DNA from 3 places in the Streptomyces sp. NPDC046859 genome. Region 3 is predicted to be linked to each of the others. Evidence: riboswitches for the same ligand, from Rfam matches in the RefSeq annotation. Region 3 holds a riboswitch; each other region holds the start of a gene.
What was found. A riboswitch is a leader RNA that binds a small molecule or an ion and turns the genes downstream of it on or off. The one in region 3 is predicted to bind thiamine pyrophosphate.
Positions count from the first base shown of each region.

Region 1: linked by a shared signal. The riboswitch ahead of thiO (glycine oxidase ThiO) and the one ahead of thiC (phosphomethylpyrimidine synthase ThiC) in region 3 are both predicted to bind thiamine pyrophosphate.
Region 2: linked by a shared signal. The riboswitch ahead of ABZ899_RS18580 (thiamine ABC transporter substrate-binding protein) and the one ahead of thiC (phosphomethylpyrimidine synthase ThiC) in region 3 are both predicted to bind thiamine pyrophosphate.

Region 1 covers NZ_JBEYXR010000005.1:38,455-48,749, reverse strand. The annotation lists gene ABZ899_RS08535 (hypothetical protein) at 1-300, opposite strand, end outside; gene metF (methylenetetrahydrofolate reductase [NAD(P)H]) at 358-1,281, opposite strand; gene thiE (thiamine phosphate synthase) at 1,462-2,109, opposite strand; gene ABZ899_RS08520 (Rv2175c family DNA-binding protein) at 2,325-2,690, opposite strand; gene ABZ899_RS08515 (FAD-dependent oxidoreductase) at 2,767-3,951, opposite strand; gene ABZ899_RS08510 (hypothetical protein) at 4,013-4,360, opposite strand; TPP riboswitch at 4,413-4,524, shown strand; gene thiO (glycine oxidase ThiO) at 4,522-5,682, shown strand; gene thiS (sulfur carrier protein ThiS) at 5,679-5,879, shown strand; gene ABZ899_RS08495 (thiazole synthase) at 5,882-6,676, shown strand; gene pknB (Stk1 family PASTA domain-containing Ser/Thr kinase) at 6,795-8,726, shown strand; gene ABZ899_RS08485 (deoxyribonuclease IV) at 8,817-9,710, shown strand; gene ABZ899_RS08480 (DUF4396 domain-containing protein) at 9,784-10,275, shown strand; gene ABZ899_RS08475 (sulfite oxidase-like oxidoreductase) at 10,295-10,295, opposite strand, start outside.
Region 2 covers NZ_JBEYXR010000011.1:105,532-115,826, forward strand. The annotation lists gene rpsB (30S ribosomal protein S2) at 1-540, shown strand, start outside; gene tsf (translation elongation factor Ts) at 720-1,556, shown strand; gene pyrH (UMP kinase) at 1,751-2,509, shown strand; gene frr (ribosome recycling factor) at 2,680-3,237, shown strand; gene ABZ899_RS18570 (phosphatidate cytidylyltransferase) at 3,237-4,394, shown strand; gene rlmN (23S rRNA (adenine(2503)-C(2))-methyltransferase RlmN) at 4,705-5,811, shown strand; TPP riboswitch at 5,836-5,941, shown strand; gene ABZ899_RS18580 (thiamine ABC transporter substrate-binding protein) at 6,019-7,107, shown strand; gene ABZ899_RS18585 (iron ABC transporter permease) at 7,083-8,750, shown strand; gene ABZ899_RS18590 (ABC transporter ATP-binding protein) at 8,751-9,770, shown strand; gene ABZ899_RS18595 (maleylpyruvate isomerase family mycothiol-dependent enzyme) at 9,794-10,295, shown strand, end outside.
Region 3 covers NZ_JBEYXR010000013.1:7,419-17,713, forward strand. The annotation lists gene ABZ899_RS20150 (DUF5326 family protein) at 1-211, shown strand, start outside; gene ABZ899_RS20155 (helix-turn-helix domain-containing protein) at 550-1,284, shown strand; gene ABZ899_RS20160 (SsgA family sporulation/cell division regulator) at 1,381-1,818, shown strand; gene ABZ899_RS20165 (YibE/F family protein) at 1,893-3,395, opposite strand; TPP riboswitch at 3,467-3,656, shown strand; gene thiC (phosphomethylpyrimidine synthase ThiC) at 3,649-5,451, shown strand; gene ABZ899_RS20175 (hypothetical protein) at 5,587-6,456, opposite strand; gene ABZ899_RS20180 (metallophosphoesterase) at 6,648-7,739, opposite strand; gene ABZ899_RS20185 (LacI family DNA-binding transcriptional regulator) at 7,986-9,095, opposite strand; gene hisC (histidinol-phosphate transaminase) at 9,524-10,295, shown strand, end outside.

The DNA of each region.
Region 1 (10,295 bases), on a different contig from region 3:
GTCGGCCTCGTCGCGGCGGCGCCTGGCGCCCAGCGGGCCGAGGGCCGGCGCGGACACCGCCCAGCCTGCGGAGAAGCCGCGGCGGAACGACAGCGTGACGTAGGTCTGCCCGATCGCGAACGCCGCGGCGCCCACTCCGATGACGATCACGGACTGCGTGAGCACGCCGAGGACGACGCCGAGGAAGCCGACGAAGGCGACCAGCCGCCAGCGCAGCCGCGCTTTGTACTGCAGCAGCACCTCACCGAGCAGCCACAGCGCGACGACGCCGAACGCGATGTAGAGGACCGTCAAGCCCATGTACGCCCCTCTCCCAGTGGCCGCCTACGCAGTGTGACGTATATCAGGACGACCGGTCTAGGCCTGCGGTGGGTGGTGCAGGCCCAGGTTCTCGTGGATTTCCAGTGTCGCCGTGGAGTTGTTGAGCGTGATGAAGTGCAGTCCGGGCACTCCCTCGGCCAGCAGCCGTGCGCAGAACTCGGTGGCGAACTCGATACCGATGGAGCGTACCGCCGCGGGATCGTCCTTCGCTGTGAGGATCCGCTCTCTCAGGGCGTCCGGGAACTCGGCGTTGGTGAGGGAGGGGATCCGTTCCAGCGTCCGCACGCCGGCGATGGGCATGATCTCCGGGATGATCGGGGTGTCGCAGCCGGCGGCGGCGACCCGGTCGCGCAGCCGCAGATAGTCCTCCGGATCGAAGAACATCTGCGTGATCGCGTAGTCGGCGCCGGCACGGCACTTGTCGACGAAGTGCCGCACGTCGGTGTCCCGGTCGGCGGAGCGCGGGTGCATCGCCGGGAAGGCCGCGACGCCGACGCAGAAGTCCCCCGACGCCTTGATCAGCTCGACGAGTTCGGCGGCGTAGGTGAGGCCGCGGGGGTGCGGCACCCAGTCGCCCAGCGGGTCGCCCGGCGGGTCGCCGCGCAGGGCCAGCATGTTGCGGATCCCCGCGTCGGCGTACTGCCCGATGATGTTCCGCAGGTCGGCCACCGAGTGGTCGACGGCGGTGAGGTGGGCGATCGGCGTGAGCGTGGTGTCCGAGGCGATGGCCTCGGTCGCCTTGACGGTGCCGGCGCGCGTGGAGCCCCCGGCGCCGTACGTCACCGAGACGAAGTCGGGCCGGACGGCCTCGACCCTGCGCAGCGCGTTCCACAGGTTCCGCTCGCCCTTCGGGGTCTTGGGGGCGTAGAACTCGAAGGAATACGTCGTCTTGCCGGTCGCGAGCATCTCGCGCACGGTACGAGCGTGGTCCGACCTGATGGATGCGGTGCCGAGGGCCATACTCGCAGGTTAACCAGGGGTACCCGGTCCCCCAACCGGACGCCGGACATTTGCCCGATTTGTCGCGTCCCTGTCCATCCCTTGGACAGATCGGGACGGAAAAGCGCCCCGCACGGCCCCCGAGATCCTCGGACGCCCACCATCCGAGACGCCGCGGTGCGGAAAATGAGACGAGCCGGTTCAGTCCTGCTTCAGTCGCCCGGCGAACTCGGCCGCGGCCGCGCCCGGGTCGTCCGCCTCCGTGAGGGCCCGTACCACGACGACCCGGCGGGCTCCGGCCTCCAGCACCTGGTCGAGGTTGCCGAGGTCGATGCCGCCGATGGCGAACCAGGGACGCTCGGTGCCGAGGGCGGCGGTGTGGCGGACCAGGTCGAGACCGGGGGCGGGCCGGCCGGGCTTGGTCGGGGTGGGCCAGCAGGGGCCGGTGCAGAAGTAGTCGACGCCCTCCTGGACGGCCGCCGCGGTGGCCTCCGCCTCGGTGTGCGTGGAGCGGCCTATCAGGACGTCGGGGCCGAGGACCGCCCGGGCGGCCGGGACGGGCAGGTCGCCCTGGCCCAGGTGGAGGACGTCGGAGCCGGCGGCATGGGCCACGTCGGCCCGGTCGTTGACCGCGAGGAGCTTGCCGTGCCGGGCGCACGCCTCGGCGAGGACCCTCAGGTGCTCCAGCTCCTCGGCGGCCTCCATGCCCTTGTCGCGCAGCTGCACGATGTCGACGCCACCGGCGAGCACGGCGTCCAGGAACTCCGCGAGGTCGCCCTGGCGCCTGCGGGCGTCGGTGCACAGGTACAGCCGGGCGTCGGCGAGTTGCGCGCGGGCGGTGTCGGACATGCGGAGCCCCCTGGGGTCGGTGGTGCCGGGTGCCGGGCGGGTGCCGGACGCTGGCACGGTACCGGGAGCCGTCGCCGCGGTCCGGCGGCGGGCACGGGTGCACCGCGGGGCGCGGGATACGGACGCCGCGCCCGGGGCGTGCGCCTGCCGGCCGGCGCCCCGGGCCGCGTGTCGTACGCGACCCGGGACCGGCCGGAGGGGCGATGTACGGGCGGTCAGACGGCGAGCGCCTGGGCGCGGCGCTTCACCTCCGTGCCGCGGTTCTCGCTGAGGGCCTGCGCGGGCGTGCCGGGCAGGGAGGGGTCGGGAGTGAAGAGCCACTCCAGCATCTCTTCGTCCGTGAAGCCGTCGTCCCGCAGGAGCGTCAGGGTCCCGGTCAGGCCCTTGACGACCTTGTCCCCGTCGATGAAGGCGGCGGGGACGTGCAGCGCGCGGTTCTCACCCCGGCGTACGGCGATGAGCTGGCCCTCCTTGACCAGCTGCCGGACGCGGGTCACCTCGACGCCGAGCATCTCGGCGATGTCGGGGACGGTGAGCCAGGCGGGGACGAGAGCATCGATCTTTGCGTCAATCTCGGTCACGGGAACAAGCCTGCCATCTGGCACCGACAGTCGGAAGTCAGGCCGGTCCGGCCGGGCGCGGCCGCCTGCCCCCGCGTCACACCGACGCCGCCTTCAGGGGCCGCGCGGGGTCCGTCAGCAGCGAGGCGTCCATCGGCGTGCCCGCCTCGATCAGCCGCCGTCCCTGGGCGAGGTCCCGGGGCCGGCCCACCGCCAGGAGGGCGGCCAGCCGCCCCTCGCGCAGCCAGCACACCGACCAGGCGGGGCCGGCCGGGTCGCCGCGCCACAGCAGCGTGTCGGCGCCCGGGTGGTGTCCGGCGTACTGCACGAACCGGCCGAACTGCTCGGACCAGAAGTAGGGCACGGGGTCGTAGCGCGCGGTGGTCTCGCCGAGGATGTCGGCGGCGACCGTGCGGGGCCCCTGGAGGGCGTTGTCCCAGTGGTGGACCAGCAGCCGCTCGCCGTAGCGCCCGGACGGGAAGGAGGCGCAGTCGCCGACCGCGTACACGTCCGGCGCGGAGGTGCGCAGCCGGTCGTCGGCCAGCACCTCGCCGTGCGCGCCGAGCGCGATGTCCGAGCCGGTGAGCCAGGCGGTGGCGGGCCGGGCCCCGATGCCGACGACGACGGCGCCGGCGGGCACGCGCGTGCCGTCGCCCAGGACGACGGCGCCCTGTTCGACGCGCTCCACGCGCGTGCCGGTGCGCAGCACGGCCCCGCTGTCCGCGTACCAGGCGGCCATCGGCTCGGCCACCTCGGCGGGCAGGGCGCCCGCGAGCGGCCGCTCGGCGGCCTCCACGACGGTCACCGCGCAGCCCGCCTCCCGGGCGGCGGTGGTGAACTCGGCTCCGATCCAGCCCGCGCCGACGACCACGACGTCGTGCTGCCGGGCGAGCACCGGGCGCAGCCGCTCGGCGTCGTCCAGGGTGCGCAGCAGGTGCACGCCGGGGACGCCCTCGGTGCCGGGCAGCCGCAGCGGTTCGGCGCCGGTGGCGAGGACCAGCGCGTCGTAGGGGACGGGCCCGGTCTCGGTGTCCAGGACGCGGTCGGCGGTGCGGACGCCCAGCACCTCGCAGCCGAGCCGCAGTTCGACGCCGAGCGCCTCGAAGTCGACGTCGAAGGCGGAGCCCTCGGCGGTGCCGAGCAGCACGGCCTTGGACAGGGGCGGGCGGTCGTACGGCTGGTGGGGCTCGGCGCCGATCAGGGTGATCGTCCCCGTGAAGCCCTTCTCGCGCAGGGCGACCGCCGTCTGCACACCGGCCATGCCGGCGCCGGCGACGACCACGGACCGCTGCGACTGGGTGGTTGGCTCGCTCACCTGATCACCATAGACACGTGACGTGCCGTCAGTCAGGACGCGGGACCTGCTCGACCACACTGGTGCCGCTGCCCGGCTGCGACTCCCACTCCCAGGTCTCCGTCAGCCGCACGCGCCCGTCGGGGAGTTCGCCCACCGTGGACACGCAGTGGCCCGAGGAGGTCGTGCCGTCCCGCTTGAGCTGCACGTACCGGAAGTCCAGCCGGTCGCCGTCCCGGGTGCCGACGAGGTGCCCGCGCACCACGTCGCCGCCGCTGTACTCGGCCCAGACCACGCCGTCCTGCTCGTGGTACGTGAACCGGGTGCGCGTCCCCACCTGCCCCGGCGCCTGGTCGGCGACGGGGGCGAGGACGAGACCGTCGAGCGAGCGGGCCATGCGGGGAGGCTCCCTTACCGATACCTGGGACTGCGGGCTAGGGTGGCCACCGTAGAGCACTCGCGGGAGCCCGGACGCACCGGGCTGAGAGGGAGGCTGGCGGCCTCCGACCGTACGAACCTGATCCGGGTCATGCCGGCGAAGGGAGGGGCTGGACGCCCATGTCCTCACGTACGTCAGACGTCCTCGTCGTCGGGGGCGGGATCATCGGCCTGGTCACGGCGTGGCGGGCCGCGCAGCGCGGGTTCGCCACGGCCGTGGCGGACCCGGAGCCGGGTGGCGGGGCCGCCCAGGTGGCGGCCGGGATGCTGGCCGCGGTCACCGAACTCCACTACGGGGAACAGACCCTGCTCGCCCTGAACCTCGACTCGGCCCGCCGCTATCCGGACTTCGCGGCCGAGCTCGCCGACCTCACCGGACACCCCCTCGGCTACCGCCGGTGCGGCACGCTGGCCGTGGCCCTCGACGCGGACGACCGCGCCCACCTGCGGGAGCTGCACGCCCTGCAGACCCGTTCGGGGCTGGACTCCGAGTGGCTGACCGGGCGGGAGTGCCGGCGCCTGGAGCCGATGCTCGCGCCCGGAGTGCGCGGCGGGCTGCGGGTGGACGGCGACCACCAGATCGACCCCCGGCTGCTCACCGGGGCGCTGCTGGAGGCGTGCGAGCGGGCCGGTGTGACCTTCCACCGGGCCTGGGCCGGGCGCCTGGACGTCACGGCGGACCGGGCGACGGGGGTCACCACCACGGACGGCACGGCGCTGCGCGCGGACCGGGTGGTCCTCGCGGCCGGCAGTCGGAGCGGCCGGCTCGCGGGCGTCCCGGACGCCGTACGGCCGCCCGTGCGGCCCGTGAAGGGGCAGGTGCTGCGGCTGACCGTGCCGCAGGGCCTCGCGCCGTTCCTGAGCCGGACGGTGCGGGCGATGGTGCGGGGCAGCCAGGTGTACCTGGTGCCGCGCGAGAGCGGGGAGCTGGTCGTCGGGGCGACGAGCGAGGAGCTGGGCTGGGACACCACGGTGACCGCCGGCGGCGTGTACGAGCTGCTGCGCGACGCCCATGAGCTGGTGCCCGGCCTCACCGAGCTGCCGCTGGCCGAGACCCGGGCGGGCCTGCGCCCCGCCTCCCCCGACAACGCGCCGCTGCTCGGCCCGACCGCCCTGGACGGGCTGCTGCTCGCCACCGGGCACCACCGCAACGGCGTGCTCCTCGCGCCGGTCACCGGGGACGTCCTGGCGCACGTCCTGACCACCGGTGAACTGCCGGACGTGGCCCGTGACTTCACGCCGCTGCGGTTCGCCGCCGCCCCCCAGGAGCAGCCGGCATGAACATCTCGCTCAACGGGGAGTTGCGGCGGGTCGCCCCCGGCACGGCGCTCGACGACGCCGTCCGGCTGCTCACCGCGGCCCCCTCCGGGGTGGCCGCCGCCCTGAACGAGACCGTCGTCCCGCGCGCGCAGTGGCCGTCGACGCCGCTGCGCGAGGGGGACCGCGTCGAAGTCCTGACCGCCGTGCAAGGAGGCTGACCATGGCCGACGACCCCCTCGTCATCGGGGACCTGTCCCTCACCTCGCGGCTGATCATGGGCACGGGCGGGGCGCCCAGCCTGGACGTGCTGGAGCGGGCACTCGTGGCGTCCGGGACGGAGCTGACGACCGTCGCGATGCGGCGGGTGGACCCTTCGGTGCACGGCTCGGTCCTCTCCGTGCTCGACCGGCTCGGCATCCGGGTGCTGCCGAACACCGCGGGGTGCTTCACCGCGGGCGAGGCGGTGCTGACGGCCCGCCTCGCCCGCGAGGCGCTCGGCACGGACCTGGTCAAGCTGGAGGTCATCGCCGACGAGCGGACCCTGCTGCCGGACCCGGTCGAGCTGCTGGACGCGGCGGAGACCCTGGTCGACGACGGGTTCACGGTGCTGCCGTACACCAACGACGACCCGGTGCTGGCGCGCAGGCTGGAGGACGCCGGGTGCGCGGCGGTCATGCCGCTGGGCTCCCCCATCGGCTCCGGGCTCGGCATCCGCAATCCGCACAACTTCGCGCTGATCGTGGAGCACGCGCGCGTGCCGGTGATCCTGGACGCGGGAGCCGGGACGGCCTCGGACGCGGCGCTCGCGATGGAGCTGGGCTGCGCGGGCGTGATGCTCGCCTCGGCGGTGACGCGGGCCCAGGAGCCGGTGCTGATGGCCGACGCGATGCGGCACGCGGTGGAGGCGGGCCGGCTGGCCCGCCGGGCGGGCCGGATCCCCCGGCGGCACTTCGCCGAGGCGTCCTCCCCGGTGGACGGCCTGGCGCGGCTGGATCCGGAGCGGCCGGCCTTCTGAACGTGCGTTCGATCAAGGCGCCCGGAGGGTGAGGCGTCCGTCACAGGACGGTCGCAGTCCCGCCCCGATCCCGGCCGGACCGGACGGGGTGTCGGTGTCGGCTCGTACACTCCCCTGCGTGGATACGACCCTTCAGGACCCTCTGGTCGGGCAGGTGCTCGACGGCCGGTATCGCGTGGACGCGCGGATCGCGGTCGGCGGGATGGCCACGGTCTACCGGGCCCTGGACACCCGCCTCGACCGCGTGCTCGCGCTCAAGGTGATGCATCCGGCGCTGGCGGTGGACGGGGCGTTCGTCGAGCGGTTCATCCGGGAGGCGAAGTCCGTCGCCCGGCTGGCCCATCCGAACGTGGTGCAGGTCTTCGACCAGGGCGCCGACGGGTCGTACGTCTATCTCGCGATGGAGTACATCGCCGGCTGCACCCTGCGGGACGTCCTGCGCGAGCGCGGGGCGCTCCAGCCGCGGGCCGCGCTCGACATCCTGGAGCCGGTGCTCGCCGCGCTCGGCGCCGCGCACCGGGCCGGGTTCGTGCACCGGGACATGAAGCCGGAGAACGTGCTGATAGGGGACGACGGCCGGGTCAAGGTCGCCGACTTCGGCCTGGTGCGCTCGGTGGACACCGTGACCAGCACCACCGGGGCCGTCCTCGGCACCGTCTCGTATCTCGCGCCCGAGCAGATAGAGCAGCCGGGCGCCGCCGACGCCCGTGTCGACGTGTACGCCTGCGGTGTCGTCCTGTACGAGATGCTGACCGGCGGGAAGCCGCACGACGGGGACTCACCCGCCGTGGTGCTCTACAAGCACCTGCACGAGGACGTCCCGCCGCCCTCCGCGGTGGTGCCGGGCCTGGCCTACGAGCTCGACGCGCTGGTCGCCTCCGCCACCGCCCGCACCCCGGGCGTCCGTCCGTACGACGCCGTGACCCTGCTCGCGCAGGCCCGAGTGGCGCGCGCGGCCCTCACCGACGAGCAGCTGGACGCGATGCCCCCGCAGGCGCTGTCCGGCGGGCACGACAAAGCCGACGACCGCACGAGCGTGATCCCGCGCGGGCTCACCGCGGCCCGGCCGCTGCCGGTCGACGGGGACGGTCCGGTCGACCGCACCAGCCGCCTGGAGATGCCGCCGCCCCCGCCGTCCGGGCCGCCCCGCGCGCGGGCTTCGCGCCGGCCGCGCGGCCCCCTGGTCGTGGTGGCCGCCGTGCTGCTGGCCCTGGGTCTGGGCGCGGGCATCTGGTACATCAACTCCGGCCAGTTCACCGAGGTCCCGCCGCTGCTGTCGAAGACCGAGGCGCAGGCCCGGGACCGTCTGGAGCAGGACGGGCTCGACGTCGGCCGGGTGCGGCGGGCGTACAGCGACACTTTCGACCGCGGCACCGTCGTCGGCACGGACCCGGAGCCGGGCGCCCGCATCCGGCAGAACGACTCCGTGGACCTGGTCGTCTCCCTCGGCCCGCGGACGGTGAAGGTGCCGGATCTGCGGGACCGCCCGCTCGCCGAGGCGCGGGCCGCGCTGAAGGACCGCGGCCTGGAGCCGGGCATGGTGACGCGCGAGTTCGACGACGAGATCGCGCGCGGCTCCGTGATCTCCTCGTCCCCCGGCGACGGTGCCACGGTCCGCTCAGGCTCCGCGGTCGCGCTCACCGTCAGCAAGGGCAGCCCGGTCGACATCCCGGACGTCACCGGCGCCGGCGAGGAGGACGCGCGGGCCGAGCTGGAGGAGGCCGGACTGAAGGTGAAGATCGCGCCCGCCCGGGTCAACTCCGAGTTCGACGCGGGCCAGGTCGCCCGGCAGTCGCCGCGCGAGGGCCTCCAGGCGGCCGAGGGCGACACCGTCACGCTGACCCTCTCCAAGGGGCCGGAGATGATCGAGGTCCCGGACGTCGTCGGAGAGAGCGTCGACGACGCCACGGACCGCCTGGCGGCCGCCGGTTTCGAGGTCGACGAGGACCGCGGGCTGCTCGGCCTGTTCGGGGACACGGTCAAGAAGCAGTCCGTGAAAGGCGGCGACACGGCGCCCAAGGGGTCGACGATCACCATCACCATCCGGTGAGGCGATCCCCTGGACGCCGACCGCCGGCGGGACGGCCCCGGTCACCGGGCGGGTGACCGGACATTTGCCCCGGCGTGGCACCCTGGACCGGTGAGAAGTCAGCAGTTCGCCACCCCCCTCCCCGGCCCCTCCCGCAATCCTGTCGGCGGCCATGTCCCCGTGGCCGGCGGTCTCAGCTCCGTCGGTCTCGCCTACGCCCGTGACCTGAAGGCCGAGACGGTCCAGGTCTTCGTCGCCAACCCCCGGGGGTGGGCGACCCCGGCCGGCAACCCTCGCCAGGACGAGGAGTTCCGGGCCGCCTGCGCCGCCGAGTCGATACCGGCGTACGTGCACGCCCCGTACCTGATCAACTTCGGCTCGCACACCGAGGCGACCGTCGAGAGGTCGGTGGAGTCGCTGCGGCACTCGCTGCGGCGCGGCCGGGAGATCGGGGCGCTCGGCGTGGTGGTGCACACGGGCAGCGCGACCGGCGGCCGGGACCGCTCCGTCGCCCTGAAGCAGGTCCGCGAGCACCTGCTGCCGCTGCTCGACGAGCTGACCCACGACGACGACCCGTTCCTGCTGCTGGAGTCCACCGCCGGGCAGGGCTCCTCGCTGTGCTCGCGGACCTGGGACTTCGGGCCGTACTTCGAGGCCCTGGACGCCCATCCGAAGCTGGGGGTCTGCCTGGACACCTGCCACATCTACGCGGCCGGCCACGACCTCACCGGCCCCTCCGGGATGCACCAGACCCTGGACCTGCTGGTGGACACGGTCGGCGAGGGCCGGCTGAAGCTGATCCACGCCAACGACTCCAAGGACGTCGTCGGCGCGCACAAGGACCGGCACGAGAACATCGGCGCGGGGCACATCGGGGAGGACCCGTTCCGCGCGCTGATGACCCACCCGGCGACCGCGGGTGTTCCGCTGATCATCGAGACCCCCGGCGGCATGCAGGGGCACGCGGCGGACGTGGAGCGGCTGAAGAAACTCCGCGACGGCTGACCCGCACAGGAATACCCCCAGGGGGTATGTGGTTCTGTGGAGCGAGAAGCGGAACCGCGCGTCAGGGGGCGTCATGGAACATCAGGCACACGCGTCACACGTTCATCACCACCACGAGGCGGCAGCCGCCGGCGGCGGGTGGCAGACCGCCGTCCGGGCCACGCTGCACTGCCTCACCGGCTGCGCCATCGGCGAGGTGCTGGGCATGGTGATCGGCACCGCGCTCGGCTGGAGCGCCGTGCCGACCCTGGTCCTGGCGATCGTCCTGGCCTTCTTCTTCGGCTACGCGCTCACGCTGCGCGGCGTCCTCAGGGCGGGCCTCGGACTGGGCGCCGCCGTGAAGGTGGCGCTGGCCGCCGACACCCTGTCCATCGCGGTGATGGAGCTGGTCGACAACGGCGTGATCGTGCTGTGGCCGGGCGCCATGGACGCCGGGCTCGGCGACCCGCTGTTCTGGTGGGTGCTGGCGATCGCGCTGGCCGTCGCCTTCGCCCTCACCACTCCGGTCAACAAGTGGATGATCGGCCGGGGCCGCGGGCACGCGGTGGTGCACCAGTACCACTGAGTCCCGTCCGCGCCAGGAGT
Region 2 (10,295 bases), on a different contig from region 3:
GACGTCGCCGCGTCGGGTCTGACCAAGAAGGAGCTCCTGGTCCTCTCGCGTGAGAAGGCCAAGCTCGAGAAGACCCTCGGCGGTATCCGCGAGATGCAGAAGGTGCCCAGCGCCGTCTGGATCGTGGACACCAAGAAGGAGCACATCGCGGTCGGCGAGGCCCGGAAGCTCAACATCCCGGTCGTCGCCATCCTCGACACCAACTGCGACCCCGACGAGGTCGACTACAAGATCCCGGGCAACGACGACGCGATCCGCTCCGTCACCCTGCTCACCCGCGTGATCGCCGACGCCGTCGCCGAGGGCCTCATCGCCCGCAGCGGTGTCGCCACCGAGGGCAAGGGCGAGAAGGCCGCCGGCGAGCCGCTGGCCGAGTGGGAGCGCGACCTGCTCGAGGGCGAGAAGAAGGCCGACGAGGCTCCGGCTGCCGCCGAGGCCCCCGCTGCCGAGGCCCCCGCCGCGGAGGCTCCGGCCACCGAGGCTCCGGCCACCGAGGCTCCGGCCACGGAGGCTCCGGCCGCCGAGGGCGAGCAGGCCTGACACCGTCAGCGTTGACGGCGGGAGCGGTACTGGATCCCACGGCCCCCGTGCCGCGGTGAAACCCGCTCCCGCCGTTCACCTGTAGGTCGACGGAAGGCCGGCGGCCCCGGTCAGTCCATGGCGGCCGCAGACCCCGTAGATCTTCGATCTTCCAGACTTCCAGAAAGATTCACAGACTCATGGCGAACTACACCGCCGCTGACGTCAAGAAGCTCCGCGAGCTCACCGGCGCCGGCATGATGGACTGCAAGAAGGCGCTGGACGAGGCCGAGGGCAACGTCGAGAAGGCCGTCGAGGCGCTGCGCATCAAGGGCCAGAAGGGCGTCGCCAAGCGCGAGGGCCGCTCCGCCGAGAACGGCGCCGTGGTCTCGATCATCGCCGACGACAACTCCTCCGGTGTCCTCGTCGAGCTGAAGTGCGAGACGGACTTCGTCGCCAAGGGCGAGAAGTTCCAGGCCGTGGCCAACGCCATCGCCGAGCACGTCGCCAAGACCTCCCCGGCCGACATCGAGGCCCTGCTCGCCTCCGAGATCGAGGCCGGCAAGACCGTGCAGGCGTTCGTGGACGAGGCCAACGCCAACCTCGGCGAGAAGATCGTCCTGGACCGCTTCGCGCAGTTCGGAGACGGCTACGTGACGGCGTACATGCACCGCACGATGCCCGACCTGCCCCCGCAGATCGGTGTCCTCGTCGAGCTCGACAAGCCGAACGCCGAGGTCGCCAAGGGCGTCGCCCAGCACATCGCCGCCTTCGCGCCGAAGTACCTCTCCAAGGAGGACGTGCCGGCCGAGGTCGTCGAGTCCGAGCGCCGCGTCGCCGAGGAGACCACCCGCGCCGAGGGCAAGCCCGAGGCCGCCCTGCCGAAGATCGTCGAGGGTCGCCTCAACGGCTTCTTCAAGGACGCCACGCTGCTCGGTCAGCCGTACGCGCTCGACAACAAGAAGTCCGTCCAGAAGATCCTGGACGAGGCCGGTGTCACCCTGAAGCGCTTCGCGCGCATCAAGGTCGGCATCTGAGTCCGTGCCGCGCTCGACGCCCCGCCCCTATAGGGTCGAAGGCAGTCGATGGCGGACGCCGCCACCGCGTAAGCGCGGCTGACGGACGACAGCAGATCTGACGAGGAGGCCATTGCCGCGCATGGGATGCGAAACACACCCCATCGGCAATGGCCTTCTTCGCATGTGCACCCAGTAACAAAGGCGGGATCTCGATGACCACCAAGGCCCAGAAGAGCGACGACGGCAAAGTACACGGCCGGTTTCTGCTGAAGCTGTCCGGAGAGGCCTTCTCCGGCGGCGGGGGACTCGGTGTCGATCCGGACGTGGTGCACAAGATCGCACGTGAGATCGCGGCGGTCGTACGCGACGGCGCCCAGGTCGCCGTCGTCATCGGCGGTGGCAACTTCTTCCGCGGTGCGGAACTCCAGCAGCGCGGCATGGACCGCGCGCGCTCGGACTACATGGGCATGCTCGGCACCGTGATGAACTGCCTCGCCCTCCAGGACTTCCTGGAGAAGGAGGGCATCGACAGCCGGGTCCAGACCGCCATCACCATGGGACAGGTCGCCGAGCCGTACATCCCGCTGCGCGCCGTGCGGCACCTGGAGAAGGGCCGTGTGGTCATTTTCGGGGCGGGCATGGGGATGCCGTACTTCTCCACCGACACCACCGCCGCGCAGCGCGCCCTGGAGATCGACGCCGAGGCGCTGCTGATGGGCAAGAACGGCGTCGACGGGGTCTACGACTCCGACCCGAAGACCAACCCGGACGCCGTCAAGTTCGACTCCCTCGGATACGGCGAGGTCATCACCCGGGACCTCAAGGTCGCCGACGCCACGGCGATCACACTGTGCCGCGACAACAAGCTCCCGATCCTCGTCTTCGAGCTTCTGGCGGAGGGCAATATCGCCCGTGCCGTCAAGGGTGAGAAGATCGGCACGCTGGTGGGTGAGCAGGGAGGTCGGGGCTGACGCCTCGGCACCGACCCGTCCGGGGGACGGACGGGACGGACCCTGGCCGGGGGATGGACAATGTCCTGCCGGTCGGGAACCGTGCAGGAAGAAGACGCGACGCAGCCGGCCGCCGCCTCCACCCAGGAACCGCAGCCGGGCCTTTCACTCAAGACACGCAGGAGCAAGTGGTGATCGAAGAGACCCTCCTCGAGGCCGAGGAGAAGATGGAGAAGGCCGTCGTGGTCGCCAAGGAGGACTTCGCCGCGATCCGCACCGGCCGTGCGCACCCGGCGATGTTCAACAAGATCGTGGCCGACTACTACGGTGCGCCGACGCCGATCAACCAGCTCGCCTCGTTCTCCGTGCCGGAGCCGCGCATGGCGGTCGTCACCCCGTTCGACAAGACCGCCCTGCGCAACATCGAGCAGGCGATCCGGGACTCCGACCTCGGCGTCAACCCGAGCAACGACGGCAACATCATCCGTGTGGTGTTCCCCGAGCTCACGGAGGAGCGCCGCCGCGAGTACATCAAGGTCGCCAAGGGCAAGGGCGAGGACGCCAAGGTGTCCATCCGCTCGGTCCGCCGCAAGGCCAAGGACGCCATCGACAAGCTGATCAAGGACGGCGAGATCGGTGAGGACGAGGGCCGGCGTGCGGAGAAGGAGCTCGACGACACCACCCACAAGTACGTCGCTCAGGTGGACGAGCTGCTGAAGCACAAGGAAGCCGAGCTGCTCGAGGTCTGATGAACGACTCTTCCTGGGGCGCGCCGACCGGGGCCGGGCAGGCCGGGTACTGGGGGCCCGACGATCGAGGACCTGTCCAAGGGGCCGACCCGGCGGGTCCCGCGTACGATGCGCCTCAGGCGCAGCAGACTCGCCCGATGCCCATCGTGCCCGACGGACCCGTGTACGGCGGAGACCAGGATGACGATCGGGGGGCCGCTCGGCTGAGCGGCCCCTTGTTCCGCGAGGAACCGTCGCAGGCGCGGCCTCACCACACGCCGCTGGCGCAGCCGTTCCAGGCGGTGCAGCAGAATCCGGAGCCCATGCCCGACGCCTCGCAGCCGGCGCCCCCGCCGCAGAAGAAGAGCGCGGGACGCGACCTGACCTCTGCCATAGGGGTCGGCGTCGGGCTCGGCGTCGTGATCGTGGCGTCCCTGTTCGTCGTCAAGGCCGTGTTCGTCGGTGTGGTCGCCGTGGCCGTGGTCGTGGGCCTGTGGGAGCTGACCAAGCGGCTGGAGGAGCGCAAGGGCATCAGGGCGCCGCTCGTCCCGCTCGCGGTCGGCGGCGCCGCGATGGTGGTCGCCGGATACGTGCGGGGCGCCGAGGGCGCCTGGGTGGCGATGGCGCTGACCGCGCTGGCCGTCCTGGTCTGGCGGATGACGGAGCCGCCCGAGGACTACCTCCGGGACGTCACCGCCGGCGTCTTCGCGGCGTTCTACGTACCGTTCCTCGCCACGTTCGTCACGATGATGCTGACCGCGGACGACGGGCCGTGGCGCGTCCTGACGTTCCTGCTCCTGACCGTCGTCAGCGACACCGGCGCCTACGCCATCGGCTGGCGCTTCGGCCGGACCAAGCTGGCGCCGCGCATCAGCCCCGGCAAGACCCGCGAGGGCCTGCTGGGCGCGGTGAGCTTCGCGATGGTGGCGGGCGCGCTGTGCATGCAGTTCCTGATCGACGACGGCAGCTGGTGGCAGGGCCTGCTCCTGGGCCTCGCGGTCGCGGCCAGCGCCACGCTGGGCGACCTCGGCGAGTCGATGATCAAGCGCGACCTGGGCATCAAGGACATGGGCAGCCTCCTGCCGGGGCACGGCGGCATCATGGACCGCCTGGACTCCCTCCTCCCGACGGCACCGGTGGTGTGGCTGCTGCTGGTGCTGTTCGTGGGGTCGGGCTGATCCGCTGGCTCCGCCCTGCCGGACTGTGACCATGGGGAGCCCCCGCTCTTTCGGAGCGGGGGCTCCGGCGTCGGCGAGGAAGCCTCGAGGACATGCGCCCCCAGTGGAAGCGCCGGCTTCGGCTCGCCCGCGGCGTGTGCGAGGGCGCCGCCGTGACCCCTGACGGCAGGAACCCCGTGTTCGCGGCACCGGAGTACCGGCACGCACTCCGACCGGCGCCTCCTGAAAGCTCGACGTCCGCTCCCGGGTGACCGCCCCCACCCCACTCGCGCCCGGGGTCCCGGAGTTGATCTGCCACACTGGAAGGGTTATGCCTGCACCCGGAGAACTCACATTCGTCGCCCCGCGCGGAGCCAAGAAGCCGCCGCGGCATCTTGCCGATCTCACGCCCGGTGAGCGCAAGGACGCCGTCGCCGCGATCGGCGAGAAGCCGTTTCGTGCCAAGCAGCTCTCGCAGCACTACTTCGCGCGGTACGCGCACGATCCGGAGCAGTGGACCGACATCCCCGCCGGGTCCCGCGCCAAGCTGCGGGAGGAGCTTCTGCCCGAGCTGATGACCGTCGTGCGGCATCTGTCGACCGACCAGGGGGCCACGCGTAAGACGCTGTGGCGGCTGTTCGACGGGACCCTCGTCGAGTCCGTGCTCATGCGGTACCCGGATCGGGTCACCATGTGCATCAGCTCGCAGGCCGGGTGCGGTATGAATTGCCCCTTCTGTGCCACCGGGCAGGCCGGGCTCGACCGGAATCTGTCCACCGCCGAGATCGTTCATCAGATCGTCGACGGGATGCGGGCGCTCAGGGACGGGGAGGTCCCCGGGGGGCCGGCTCGGCTGTCCAACATCGTCTTTATGGGGATGGGCGAGCCGCTCGCCAACTACAACCGGGTCGTCGGGGCCATCCGGCGGCTCACCGATCCGGAGCCGGACGGGATGGGGCTCTCGCAGCGGGGGATCACCGTCTCCACCGTCGGGCTCGTGCCCGCCATCCACCGGCTCGCCGATGAAGGGCTCAAGACCCGGCTCGCCATCTCGCTGCACGCCCCCGACGACGAGCTGCGCGACACCCTCGTCCCCGTGAACACGCGGTGGAAGGTGCGCGAGGTGCTGGACGCCGGGTTCGAGTACGTCGCGAAGAGCGGCCGCCGGCTGTCCATCGAGTACGCGCTCATCCGGGACATCAACGACCAGGCCTGGCGCGGTGACCGGCTCGGGCGGCTGCTCAAGGGCAAGCCCGTGCACGTCAACCTCATTCCGCTGAACCCGACGCCGGGCTCGAAGTGGACCGCCTCGCGGCCCGAGGACGAGAAGGCGTTCGTGGAGGCCATCGCCGCCCATGGTGTACCGGTGACGGTCCGGGACACCCGTGGCCAGGAGATCGACGGGGCGTGTGGTCAGCTCGCCGCCACCGAGCGGTAGTCTGACCGGCGTCAACACATCTGCATATTCCGACAGGGGAGCGCCACAGCGCTGAGAGTGCGGCACCGGCCGCAGACCCTCCGAACCTGGCCCAGGTCATTCTGGGTAGGGAGATCGGTCATCACTCGAGCTGTTGCGCCCTGCCCGAGCCCCCCCGGGGCCACGGGCAGGGCCGCGTCTCTTCCTGGTCAGCCCAGGAGGAATCCAGTGAGCATCACCAAGAAGGCCACGGCCCTCGGCGTCGGGCTCGGTCTCGTCGCCCTGCCGGCGCTGACCGCCTGCGGGTCGTCCGACGACGGCGGCAGCGGCGGCGGTTCGCGGACCGTCACCCTGGTCAGCCACAACTCGTGGGCCGTGTCCAAGGACGTCCTCGCGGGCTTCGAGAAGCAGTCCGGCTACAAGGTCCGGGTCCTCAAGGACGGCGACGCGGGGCAGGCCGTCAACAAGGCCATCCTCACCAAGGACAACCCGCAGGGCGACGTCTTCTTCGGCGTGGACAACACCCTGCTGTCCCGGACCCTCGACAACGGCCTGTTCCAGTCGTACGAGGCCAAGGGCTCCGACCTGGTCCTGCCCGAGTTCCGGGTCGACCAGGACAAGCACCGGGTCACCCCCGTCGACACCGGCGACGTCTGCGTCAACTACGACAAGGCGTACTTCAGCGAGCGCAAGCTGGACCCGCCCACCTCGTTCGGCGACCTGGTCAAGCCCGCGTACAAGAACCTCCTCGTCACCGAGAACGCCTCCACCTCCTCGCCCGGCCTCGGGTTCCTCCTCGGCACCGCCGCCAAGTACGGCGACGACGGCTGGCCGGACTACTGGAAGAAGCTGAAGGCCAACGGCGTCAAGGTCGTCGACGGCTGGGAGCAGGCCTACAACGAGGAGTTCTCCGGTTCGGCCGGCGGGAAGAAGGCGAAGGGCGACCGGCCCCTCGTCGTGTCGTACGCCTCCTCGCCGCCCGCCGAGGTGATCTACGCCGATCCCCGGCCCTCGACCGCGCCGACGGGTGTCGTGGACGGCACATGCTTCCGGCAGGTCGAGTACGCCGGTCTGCTCGGCAACGCGGGCAACCCCGAGGGCGGCAAGGCGCTGATCGACTTCCTGCTGACGAAGACGTTCCAGGACGACATGCCGCTGAACATGTTCGTGTACCCGGTGCGGAAGGACGCCGAGGTGCCGAAGGAGTTCACGGAGTACGGGCCGCCGGCGAAGAACCCCGAGACCATGGACCCGGCGAAGGTCGCCGCCCACCGTGACGACTGGGTCAAGTCGTGGACCTCGCTCGTCCTGAGGTAACGGCACGCCGCACGCGGGGCGCGGCGGCGCGGCTCGGTCTCGTGGCCGTGCCCGTCGCGTTCTTCGCGGTCTTCTTCGCCTACCCGGTCGCCGCGATCGTCGCGCGCGGCCTGAACGTCGACGGGGCGTGGCGGTTCGGTCGGCTGTGGGACGTGCTCGGGCAGTCCGACATCCGGCACGTGCTGTGGTTCACCACCTGGCAGGCCCTCGCCTCCACCGCGCTCACCCTGCTGATCGCGCTGCCCGGCGCCTATGTCTTCGCCCGTTTCGACTTCCCCGGCAAACAGGTCCTGCGGGCGGTGGTGACCGTGCCGTTCGTGCTGCCGACGGTCGTCGTCGGCACGGCGTTCCTCGCGCTCGTGGGCCGCGGCGGGCTGCTGGACGAGCTGTGGGGCGTACGGCTGGACACCACCGTGTGGGCCATCCTGCTCGCGCACGTCTTCTTCAACTACGCCGTCGTCGTACGGACGGTGGGCGGCCTCTGGGCCCAGCTGGATCCCCGGCAGGAGGAGGCCGCGCGGATGCTCGGGGCGTCCCGGTGGACCGCCTGGCGGACCGTCACCCTGCCGGCGCTCGGGCCGGCCGTGGCCGCCGCCGCGCTCATGGTCTTCCTGTTCACCTTCACCTCCTTCGGCGTGGTCCAGATCCTCGGCGGTCCGGCGTTCTCCACCCTGGAGGTCGAGATCTACCGGCAGACCTCCGAGATCTTCGACCTATCCACGGCCGCCGTGCTGACGATCGTGCAGTTCCTGGCGGTCGGCTCGGTCCTCGCCGTGCACGCCTGGACCGTACGGCGGCGGGAGAGCACCCTGCGTCTGGTCGACGCGTCCGTGACGGCGCGGCGACCGCGCGGTGCCGGGCAGTGGGCGCTGCTCGCCGGGGTCCTGGCCGTCGTCGCCGTCCTGCTGGTGCTGCCGCCGGCCGTCCTGGTGCGCCGCTCGCTGGACGCGCCCGGCCTCGGCTACTACCGGGCGCTCACCGAGGCCGACGGCGGGGTCTTCCTCGTCGCGCCGATCGAGGCGATCGGCAACTCGCTCCAGTACGCCGTCGTCGCCACCCTCATCGCGGTGCTGGTCGGCGGACTGGCGGCGGCCGCACTGACCCGGCGGGACGCCGGCCGGTTCGTCCGGGGCTTCGACGCGCTGCTGATGCTGCCGCTCGGGGTGTCCGCGGTGACCGTCGGCTTCGGATTCCTGATCTCCCTGGACGAGCCGCCGCTCGACCTGAGAAGCAGCTGGATCCTGGTGCCGCTCGCGCAGGCGCTGGTCGGAGTGCCCTTCGTCGTACGGACCATGCTGCCCGTGCTGCGGGCCGTCGACGACCGGCTGCGGGAGGCGGCCGCGGTCCTCGGCGCCTCTCCCTGGCGGGTGTGGCGGGAGATCGACCTGCCGATGGTGCGCCGGGCGCTGCTGATCGCGGCCGGGTTCGCCTTCGCGGTGTCGCTCGGCGAGTTCGGCGCGACCGTGTTCATCGCACGGCCCGACAACCCGACGCTGCCGGTCGCGGTGGCCCGGCTGCTGGGACGCGCGGGTGACCTCAACTACGGCCAGGCGATGGCCCTTTCGACGGTGCTGATGGTGGTGTGCGCGGTGGCGCTCCTGGTCCTGGAGCGGCTGCGCACCGACCGGACGGGGGAGTTCTAGATGCTGCTGAGCCTTACGGACGCGACGGTCCGCTTCGGAGGGCGGGCGGTGCTCGACGCCGTCGACCTGGATGTCGCCGAGCACGAGATCGTGTGCGTGCTGGGGCCGAGCGGCAGCGGCAAGTCGACGCTGCTGCGGGCTGTGGCGGGGCTGCAGCCCCTGGACGCCGGCCGGGTGACGCTGGACGGGCGCGACCAGGCCGGGGTGCCCGCGCACCGGCGCGGTGTCGGCCTGATGTTCCAGGACCACCAGCTGTTCCCGCAGCGGGACGTCGGCGGCAACGTGGCCTTCGGCGCCCGGATGCACGGGGCGTCCCGGCGTGAACAGGCCGGGCGCGTGCACGAGTTGCTGGAGCTGGTGGGACTGCCGGGCGCCGCCGGGCGTGCCGTCGCCTCCCTGTCCGGCGGCGAGCAGCAGCGGGTGGCGCTGGCCCGTGCCCTCGCGCCCCGGCCGCGGCTGCTGATGCTGGACGAGCCGCTGGGGCAGCTGGACCGCTCGCTGCGGGAGCGGCTGGTGGTCGAACTGCGGGAACTGTTCGGGCGGTTGGGTACCACCGTGCTGGCCGTCACCCACGACCAGGGGGAGGCGTTCGCGCTGGCCGACCGGGTGGTGGTGATGCGGGACGGCAGGATCGCCCAGACCGGGACGCCGCTCGAGGTGTGGCAGCACCCGGCGGACCCGTTCGTGGCCCGCTTCCTCGGCTTCGACAACGTGGTCGAGGGGACGGTCGCCGGTGAGGCCGCGGACACCCCCTGGGGCAAGCTCCCGGTCGGTGGGAACGCCGCTCAGGGCATCCGGCCCCTGCTGGTACGGCCGGCCGGGGTGCGGCTCGTCGCGCCCGACGAGGGACTGCGGTGCACGGTCGCCGCGCGGACGTTCAGGGGCACGCACGTCGCCCTGCACCTGCAGCCGGAGGACGCGCCGCGTCTGGAGGCCGCCTGCGCGCTGCGGGAGGCGCCGGAGGTCGGGGACGTGGTCGGCGTCGAGTTCGACGCGGCGGAAATCGTGGTGCTCGACTGATCACCGGCGCCTAGGGTGCGGGCATGACGCTGCTCGCACACGATCGCTACTGCGACGAGATAGATCACCAGGTGGGCCTGCTGAGGGCGGTGGTGACCTCCGGTGCCGACCTGTCGGCCACCGTGCCGACCTGCCCCGACTGGTCGCTGGAGCAGCTCGTCCGGCACACGGGGGAGGCCCTGCGCTGGGTGGAGCTGATGGTGCGCACGCGCGCCGAGCGGGAGATCCCGGAGGAGACCGTGCCGGGCGCCCAGGGACCCGACGCGCAGGGCGACCCCGCCGCGCTCGACGCCTGGCTGGCGGAGACCGGCGACCTGCTCGTGGGCACGCTGCGGGAGGCCGGTCCTGACACCGCGGTGTGGTCCTGGGCCGGGATCCCCACCTCCGGGTTCTGGGCCCGGCGGATGACGCACGAACTCACCGTCCACCGCGCCGACGCGACGCTCGCCGCGGGCCTGCCGTACGAGGTGGCACCGGAGATCGCGGCCGACGCGATCGACGAGTGGCTGGAGATCGTGCGGTGGG
Region 3 (10,295 bases):
GCGTGAGATCTTCGCGGGACTGCCGTGGTGGGTGAAGTGGATCGCGGTGCCGGTCATCGCCCTGGTGGTGTTCGGTGGGCTGATAGCCAGCGTCGTCGGCTTCGTGATCGGACTGCTCTTCAAGCTGCTGGTCTTCGTGGCCCTGGTCGGCGGACTGATCTATGTCGTCAGGAAGTTCACGTCGAGCTCGTCGTCGCGCAGCGACTGGTGACGTTCACGGGGGACCGGTGGGCGGTAACAGGAACCACCGGTTCCCTCGGGCGAGGGAAGTTTTCCCGGCCGTGCGGCCGTCAGGGGTGACGGGCCAATAGGCTCCGTGAATCGCGGGGTCGCCCCCGCGAGCGGCGTGCACCCCTCCCGTGTTCCCCCGCACGGGCTTCCCCTCGCCCCTCGGGAGTGACCTTGGCCACGGTTGACACCGCACCACCCTCACCGACCCACCACCCCCTGGAGCAACCGCGCTCCTCCGTGCCCCAGGTCCCACGGCAGACGTCACCGGCGTCCGAGGCGGCCCCGGCCTCCCCGGAGCAGCCGCCGTCCGCGACCCTCATCGGATCGGTACAGCGCGCCATGCGGCTGCTGGAGTGCGTCGCGGGTCACGCGTACGGCGCTCCCGCCAAGCAACTGGCCCGGGAGACGGGGCTCGCGCTGCCCACGGCCTACCACCTGCTGCGCACGCTGGTGCACGAGGGCTATCTCCGCCGCGACAAGGGGCTGTTCTTCCTCGGTGACGCCGCCGTGCGGCTGAGCAGCAGCAGCGCCCAGCAGAAACGTCGCAGCACCATGGTCGACGCACTCGCTCGATGGCGTGACGCGGTGGGTGCCCCGGTTTACTACGCCCAGTACCGCGACGGCGAGATCGAGGTCATGTGCGTCTCCGACAGCCCGGGCAGTCCGGCGGTGCACGAGTGGGCCGACTTCCGTGAGACCGGCCATGCCCACGCCATCGGCAAGTGCCTGCTCTCCCAACTGGACGAGGAGGCCCGCCGGGACCATCTGGACCGGTATCCCGTGCGTGCCCTCACGCCCTACACGGTCGCGGACAGCCATAGCCTGCTACGACGTCTGGACCAGGTCGGGCGCATGGCCCCCGTGACCGAACGTCAGGAGTACGCGCTGGGCACGGTGTGCGCGGCCATCCCGATCACGGTGGGCACGACGGCCGCGACGATGGCCCTGTCCCTCCCCCTCCACCAGGCCGACCGGCTGCACTCGACGGTGCACCAGCTTCAGGTCGAGATCGGCCGGCTCCTGGGGTCACTCGCACTCTCTATCAGCATCTGAAAACTCACTCCTTGTGATCTCTCGTGTACGTTCAGCAAGATTCCACCAGTGTCGGGGTCCGTCCCGGCCAGTCGAAGGCAACCGGCGGGGTAGGCGATGCGCGAGTCCGTACAGGCAGAGGTCATGATGAGCTTTCTCGTCTCGGAGGAGCTCTCCTTCCGCATCCCGGTGGAACTGCGCTACGAGACCTGTGATCCCTATGCCGTGCGGCTCACGTTCCATCTGCCCGGTGATGCCCCGGTCACCTGGGCCTTCGGTCGCGAGCTGCTGGTCGACGGCGTGGGCACGCCCTGCGGCGAGGGCGATGTACGGGTCTCGCCGGCCGGCTCCGACACCTTGGGCGACGTGCTGATCCGGCTCCAGGTCGGCCCGGATCAGGCGCTGTTCCGCTCCTCCGTCGCACCGCTCGTGGCATTCCTGGACCGCACCGACAAGCTGGTGCCGCTCGGGCAGGAGGGGGCGCTCGCCGACTTCGACGCGTATCTCGACGAGGCCCTGGACCGCATCCTCGCGGAGGAGCAGAGCGCGGGCTGAGGCGTCACAACAAGCTGGGGGCGGCAGTGGCGTAACGCTTCAGCGGAGGTCGGGGGCGACTCGGAGGTCCTGCCTCACCGCTTGCGCCGCCGCCCCCGCCCACCCCGCCCCGCGGCCGGTGCGGCGCCCGCCACGGCCGGCCGGGCCCCCACGGGCGCCGTGCCGGGCTCGGGCCGGTCGGCCGAGACCACCAGCGCAGCCAGGGCCGTCGTCACCGGCACGGAGGCGACGAGGCCGATGGAGCCCACCAGCGTCCGCACGATCTCCTCCGCCACCAGCTCGCTGTTGGCGACCGTGCCGACGCCGCTCTGGGCGATGGAGAAGAGCAGCAGCAGGGGCAGCGCGGCGCCCGCGTAGGCGAGGACGAGCGTGTTGACGACCGACGCGATGTGGTCGCGCCCGATGCGGATGCCCGCCCGGTACAGCCCGCGCCAGCCCATCGTCGGATTGGCCTCGTGCAGCTCCCAGACCGCGGACGTCTGGGTGACCGTCACGTCGTCGAGCACACCGAGCGAGCCGATGATGATCCCGGCCAGCAGCAGACCGCTCATGTCGATCGACGGGTACAGGCCGTGGATGAGGCCCGTGTTGTCGTCGGTGTTGCCGGTGAGCGCTGCCCAGTCGATGAACACCGAGCCCAGGACCCCGATCAGCAGGAGCGAGATGAGGGTGCCGAGGACCGCGACCGATGTACGCGCCGACGGGCCGTGACACAGGTAGAGCGCGATCAGCATGATGGCGCTCGCCCCCACCACCGCGACGACCAGCGGGTTCGAGCCCTGCAGGATCGCCGGCAGGATGAAGAAGTTGAGCAGCAGGAAGCTGATCGCCAGCGAGACCAGGGCCATGACGCCCCGCAGCCGTCCGACGAGCACGACGGCGACGGCGAAGATCCCGGCGAGCACCGAGAGCGGGACGCGCCGGTTGACGTCGGCGACGGCGTACTGGAGGTCCTTGGGGGCAGAGGGCTCGTAGGCGACCACGACCTCCTGACCTTCGCTCAACTGCCGTGACTGGTCGGGCTGGACGATCTCCGTGAACGTACGGCCCTTGTCCTTCCCCGTGTCGACGCGGATCGTCGCCTTCTTGCAGGTACCGCTCTCCTCCCGCGCCGCGGAGGAGCCCTCGCCGGTGGAGGAGCCTTCCGCGGCGGAGGTGTCCCCGGCCGGCGGAGCTCCGCCGGCGCCCACCTCCTTGCAGCTCAGCTCGACCACCTTCGTGACCGTGGCCTGCTGGGTCTGTCGGTCGAAGCCGACCCCGGTGCGCTCGTGCGCCGGGGCACCGCCCGGCCAGAGCACCGTGAGGCCGACCACCACGGCCGCGGCGAACGGGATCAGGACGGCCGCGATGACCTTGCGCAGATGCCGGGAGACAGGAGCGGCCGGACCGTGGGAGTGGCTGTGGGAGTGCCCGTGCCCGGATCCCTGCCCGTGTTCGTGCCCGCTGTCGGGCCCGCCCCCGGGCGCTCCCGAACCCCGCTGCTCGTCACGGTCGTTGTGCCGCGCGGGGCCGTTTCCCGGGCCTTGGCCGCGGCGCGGTTCGTGCGGCGGGTACGGAGGTTCATGCATCGTGGTCACCGATCGATCATCGCAAGAACGGAGAGGGCCCTCTGTTCAGCGCGCCCGAACTGGCGCTAGCGTGGAACCACCTTTGTACACGCGGGAGCTCGGAGCACCGGGCTGAGAGGGCGCTGACCTCCGTCCCAGCGATGTTTCACATGAAACATCACTCGTCACGAGTGACGTTTCACACGAGACGTCGGCAGACGGATACCGCTGCGTCGACCGCCGAACCTGTTACCGGGTAATGCCGGCGTAGGGAGTAGGTCTCATGACCATCAAGGACGCACGCACGCCTGCCTCGAACCAGGACGAATCGCCCTTGCAGGGCGAAGTCTCCGCGGAGGCCGAAAAGTCCATCGGCTGGCACAAGGCGTACATCGAGGGCTCACGCCCCGATCTGCGGGTGCCGGTCCGCCAGGTGCACCTCACCAACGGGCAGTCGGTCACGCTGTACGACACGTCGGGCCCGTACACCGATCCAGCCGCCGAGACCGACGTCCGCCGCGGGCTGCCCCCGCTGCGGGAGAACTGGATCGTCACCCGCGGGGACACCGAGGAGTACGCGGGCCGGCCCGTCCGGCCCGAGGACGACGGCATCAAGCACACAGCGCCGCGAGGGGGACTGCGCAACCTCGACGCGGTGTTCCCGGGACGGCCGCGCCAGCCCCGGCGCAGCCGCGACGGACAGGCCGTCACCCAGCTCGCTTACGCCCGCCGCGGGGAGATCACCCCCGAGATGGAGTTCGTGGCGATCCGGGAGAACGTCGACCCCGAGGTGGTCCGTGCGGAGATCGCCGCGGGCCGGGCGGTGCTGCCCGCCAACGTCAACCACCCGGAGATCGAGCCGATGATCATCGGCAAGCGGTTCCTGGTGAAGGTCAACGCCAACATCGGCAACTCCGCCGTGACCTCCTCCATCGAGGAGGAGGTCGAGAAGATGACCTGGGCGACCCGCTGGGGCGCCGACACGGTCATGGACCTCTCCACCGGCCGCAACATCCACACCACGCGCGAGTGGGTGCTGCGCAACTCCCCCGTCCCCATCGGCACGGTGCCGCTCTACCAGGCGCTGGAGAAGGTCGACGGCAAGGCCGAGGAACTGACCTGGGAGATCTACAAGGACACGGTCGTCGAGCAGGCCGAGCAGGGCGTGGACTACATGACGGTCCACGCGGGCGTGCGCCTGCCGTACGTGCCGCTCACGGCGAACCGCAAGACGGGCATCGTCTCCCGCGGCGGCTCGATCATGGCCGCGTGGTGCCTGGCGCACCACAAGGAGAGCTTCCTGTACGAGAACTTCGAGGAGCTCTGCGAGATCCTCGCCGCCTACGACGTCACCTACTCGCTGGGCGACGGCCTCAGGCCGGGGTCGATCGCGGACGCCAACGACGAGGCGCAGTTCGCGGAGTTGCGGACGCTCGGGGAACTCAACACCATCGCCAAGCGTTTCAACGTACAGACCATGATCGAGGGCCCGGGTCACGTCCCGATGCACAAGATCAAGGAGAACATCGACCTTCAGCAGGAGATCTGCGATGAAGCTCCGTTCTATACGCTCGGCCCGCTGACCACGGACGTCGCGCCGGCGTACGACCACATCACGTCCGGCATCGGTGCCGCGATGATCGCCTGGTGGGGCACCGCCATGCTCTGCTACGTGACGCCCAAGGAGCACCTGGGCCTGCCCAACCGTGACGACGTCAAGACCGGCGTCATCACCTACAAGATCGCCGCGCACGCCGCGGACCTCGCCAAGGGCCACCCCGGGGCGCAGGAGTGGGACGACGCGCTGTCCGACGCCCGCTTCGAGTTCCGCTGGGAGGACCAGTTCAACCTGGCGCTCGACCCGGACACGGCCCGCGAGTTCCACGACGAGACCCTGCCGGCCGAGCCCGCCAAGACGGCCCACTTCTGCTCCATGTGCGGGCCGAAGTTCTGCTCCATGAAGATCTCCCAGGACATCCGCCGGCGGCACGGCGGCTCGCAGGAGGAGATCGAGGAGGGCATGGCCCAGAAGTCCAAGGAGTTCGCGGCGGCGGGCAACAGGGTGTACCTGCCGCTGGCGGACTGATCGGTACCTTCTCGAAGCACAGATCACCCGGCCCCTGCAGGCTGCTCGGCTTGCGCCGCCCCCGAGGAGGCTGCCTCGGGGGCCGTCGCAGGAGGTCCCTGCGAGGGCCTCGTGTGGCGGGGCGCAAGCCGGGGGTCACTCCGGCTGGTGTTCCGGGCCTCCGAAGTCCGGGCTGGTGTAGTCCGGGCTCGAGAAGCGCGGGCGGTGGCCCCCGGCGGGGCCGTCGTCCGGGCTGCTGAACCCGGGGCGGCCGTAGCCGAGGTTCGGCATCCGGCCCGCCGGAGTCGACGGTGAGGTGGGGTGCAGGGCGGCGGTCGTGCCGGGGTCGGCCAGCGCTTCCCGCAGGAAGGGCAGGATGCCGCGTTCCAGCAGGGCCTCCCGCCAGGCCTGCCTGGCCAGGATCACTTCCTCGCTCAGCGCGCCGTAGGGCGCGCCGTCGAGGGTGGGTCGGTTGCGCAGGGCGGTCAGCAGGAGCCCGACGGCGGCGACCAGGATGGCCGCCGCCGCGATGGCACCGAACACCCATCCGGTGGTGAGCATGGTCTGGGCGAAGGCTCGCTCGGGATTGAACATCTTCAGGACGTATCCCACGAGCAGGAATATCGCCGCGGCGGTGCCGGCGAGGACGGGTGCCAGGACCGCGAGGACGGCGACGAGGCCGGGTCCCGCGGTCTCGGCGACCTCTCCGACGGTGGTGGCGAGTCCCATCGCGCCCCCGCCCGGCTCGCTGGAGCCGGTCTCACGGGACGACGACGGGCTGGACGGCGCCGGCTGGCGCAGTTCCTCACGGACCTTCACGTAGTGCTGGTACTCGGTCGCTGCGGCCGCCGTGATGAGCGCGGTGGCGTTCAGCGCCATGGTGCGCAGTTGTTCGGGGTTGAGCCGCTGTCCGACAGCGGCCAGTTCCGGGCGGTGTGGGGCGGAGCGCAGCGCCTCGTTGAGGATCCGCTCGTACTCCTGGCGGTCCTCGCTGAGCAGGTGCTGCGGAACGCTGTTCATGTGCATCCCCCGATGCTCCGTAGGGCTTGGGGCTCGCATGCCAACGAGCCGTCGGGCAGAAACGGAGGGGAGCCTGCTACGGATAAGGCGATGGTAGAGCGGCGACGGCACACGGTGACAGGGGGTTTGCCAAAATTGGGCCCCGGCCCACGCCTCTTCGCGCCCCCCGTGACCGGGGGACGCGCACCGGAGAACGGTCAGATGTCCAGGGGGAGTTGCTGGACCAACAGCTTTCCGGCCATGGTCACGCCGCCGTCCATCGCGATCGCGAGCCCGTCCGCGTAGACGTGCGGGCCCTCGACCAGCGGCCCGGAGTTGTCCTCGCCGTCCTCGGAGCCGACCTCGCCGAGCAGATACGGAATCGGGCTGTGGCCGTGAACGATGCGGGTGCCGCCGTACGTATCGAGCAGGGAGCGCACGGCCTGTGCGCCGCCCTCGTCACGGAAGGAGAACCGCTTGGTGAACTTGCGGAACAGGTCCCAGACCTCGTCGGCGTCGTTGCGGGTCAGCGTCTCGCGGACGGTGTCGTTGACCTCCTCGATGGACCGGCCGTAGTCGAGATAGGCGGTGGTGTCGGAGTGCACCAGCAGATGCCCGTCCACCTCCTCGACGGCGTCGAGCCGGGACATCCACTGCAGGTGGTGGTCCTGGAGGCGGTCCATGTCGGTCTTCTGCCCGCCGTTGAGCAGCCAGGCCGCCTGGAAGGTGGCGGTGCCCGCGCCCGAGTTGACGGGAGTGTCGCCGAACCGCTTGGCGCCGAGCAGCAGCAGCTCGTGGTTGCCCATGAGGGCCTTGCAGTAGCCGCCGGAGGCGGCGGCCTCCGCGGACAGCCGCATCACCAGGTCGATGACGCCGATGCCGTCGGGGCCGCGGTCGGTGAAGTCGCCGAGGAACCACAGCCGGGCGGTGCCCGCGCACCAGCTGCCTGCCGAGTCGACGAGGCCCTTCTCCTGGAGGGCGGCCGTCAGCTCGTCCAGGTAGCCGTGCACGTCACCGACGACGAACAGCGGCCCGGGACCGTCGGCGGACTGCTGGACCGGGACGGAGGCGGGCTCGACCTGCACCTGGACCGTGTCGCCGCGCTGGATGACCGGCAGGTCCCGCTCGGTGGGCGTGTAACCCTCGGGGTAGGTCTCCGGGTAGGTCTCGGCGGGAGGCGGCGGCACCACCTCGCCGGGGTGCGTGCTGTGGGCGTACGGACCGGTCTCGTGTACGTAAGCGGGCACCCGGAAGTCGCGCAACGTCGCCGTCCGCTCCACCTCGGGTCCCTGACCGGCCCCCTGAGTCATCAGACCCCTCCACCATCGCGCCGCAGCTGCACCGCTTCGGACTGCCTGGTCGCAGCGGCCCGCGGTGTCGTGGGCCCATCATAGGAATGCCGTTCGCGCCATGTGATGACCCAGGGGTGGTGAATCGGAACAGGACTCCCGTCCGGTGCGGCTTTCGCCCCGATTGGGCAGGAAAACGCCTACTCGACGAACCGCCCCGAACGCGCCCCCGGACCTGTGTGCGACGTGGCCTGGGGCGTGTTTCTATCAGTTCTCGGGGGACCTCGGCGCGCTGACCGTCGTGCGCGGCGGGCGTCGCTGGGACGAGGTGCGCACGATCAGCTCCGTCGGTATCACCTGCTCGACCGGCTGCTCCGAGTCGACTCCCTCGATGGCGTCGATGAGGAGCTGCACGACGGCCGTGCCGATGCGGCGCGGCTTGAGGGAGAGCGTGGTGATGGGCGGCTCGGTGTTCGCGTACACCGTTGATTCGCTGCAGCACACCAGAAGCAGGTCGTCCGGTACGCGCAGGCCGTAGCGACGGGCGGCGGCGAGCAGATCCGTGCCGTTCGGGTCGAACAGCCCGTAGACCGCGTCGGGCCGGTCCGGCCGGGCGAGCAGCCGGTCGGCGGCGACGGCGCCCGCGCACGGGTCGTGGGCCGGGTAGGCCTCGTACACGGGGTCCTGGCCGACCCGCTCGCACCAGCGCAGGTACGCGGTGGTCGACAGATGGGTGTACGTGTCCGTGGTCGTGCCGGTGAGCAGGCCGATGCGGCGGGCGCCGGCTTCGGCCAGGTGGTCGAGGATGCCGAGGACGGCGGCCTCGTGGTCGTTGTCGACCCAGGCGGTGACCGGCAGCGAACCGGCCGGACGGCCGTCGGAGACGACGGGCAGTCCCTGCCGCACCAGCTCGCTGACGACCGGGTCCTGGTCGGACGGGTCGATGACGACGGTGCCGTCCAGGGCGACGTTCGACCACACGTCGTGGCGCGAGGTCGCCGGGAGGATCACGAGGGCGTAGCCGCGGGCGAGCGCGGCCGAGGTGGCGGCTCGGGCCATCTCGGCGAAGTACGCGAACTCCGTGAAGGTGAAAGGTTCATCCCCGTATGTGGTCACGGTCAGGCCGATGAGGCCCGACTTGCCGGTACGGAGGGTGCGGGCGGCGGCCGACGGGCGGTAGCCCAGCCGGTCGGCGACCTCGCGGACATGGCGTCGGGTGGCGTCGGGGAGCCGGCCCTTGCCGTTGAGGGCGTCGGAGACGGTCGTGATGGACACCCCGGCGGCGGCGGCCACGTCTCTGATGCCCGCCCGGCTGGACCGGCCGCCCCGGCGAGAGGTTTCCGCGCGGCTCACCTGGTGCTTCCCTGCTGCTGTCATGGCGAGCCGATAGTAGGGCTCATCGGGTGGGGTAGGGCGGACGCATATGCGCGCGTTGACAGACACGTTTCTGCATGGTCATCCGGGGTCAAATCCCTTGGAAAACAAGAGAGTTGAACGATCCAATAGTAGGACGTGACGTGTCTGCGGGTGTGGGCCTGCCCCATGCCCGATGTTTCGAAGAGGTCTCAACTCACCTGCACGAGGGATGCGCGCCACGGCGCGAGCTACCGGCGCATAGATATATGTGCGGCGCGCCCCTGGTTTCGTACGCCTTCGTACGACGATGCCCTGGATGGAGATGCCGACGCGGTGGTCGGGCAGCCGGACCGTCTCACCTGTACGCATCGGAGCCGAATCCTCATAAGGTGAGGAGTATTGGAGCCGGCGGTGGTGATGGGCCGCCGGTGGTCGCGAGGAGGACTGCGGTGAGCGAGACGAGCCCCAAGCTGCGCGCCGAGCTGGAGGGGATCCCCACCTACAAGCCGGGCAAGCCCGCCGCGGCCGGTGGCCCGGTGGCCTACAAGCTGTCCTCCAACGAGAACCCTTATCCGCCGCTGCCCGGTGTGATGGAGACGGTGGCGGCCTGCGCCGCGTCGTTCAACCGCTACCCGGACATGATGTGCACCGGGCTCATGGACGAACTGTCCGAGCGCTTCGCGGTGCCGGTGTCGCACCTGGCCACCGGCACGGGCTCGGTCGGTGTCGCCCAGCAGCTCCTCCAGGCCACCTCGGGACCCGGCGACGAGGTCGTCTACGCCTGGCGGTCCTTCGAGGCGTACCCGATCATCACGCGGATCAGCGGCGCCACGCCCGTCCAGGTGCCGCTGACGCCGGGCGACGTGCACGACCTGGACGCGATGGCCGACGCCGTCACCGACCGCACCCGGCTGATCTTCGTGTGCAACCCGAACAACCCGACCGGCACGGTCGTGAAGCGGGCCGAACTCGAGCGGTTCCTCGACCGGGTGCCCCGGGACGTCCTGGTGGTACTGGACGAGGCGTACCGCGAGTTCATCCGCGACCCCGAGGTCCCGGACGGCGTGGAGATCTACCGCGACCGCCCGAACGTCTGCGTCCTGCGGACCTTCTCCAAGGCGTACGGCCTCGCCGGTCTGCGCGTCGGCTTCGCCATCGCCCGTGAGCCGGTCGCGGCCGCCCTGCGCAAGACGGCGGTCCCGTTCGGCGTCAGCCAGATCG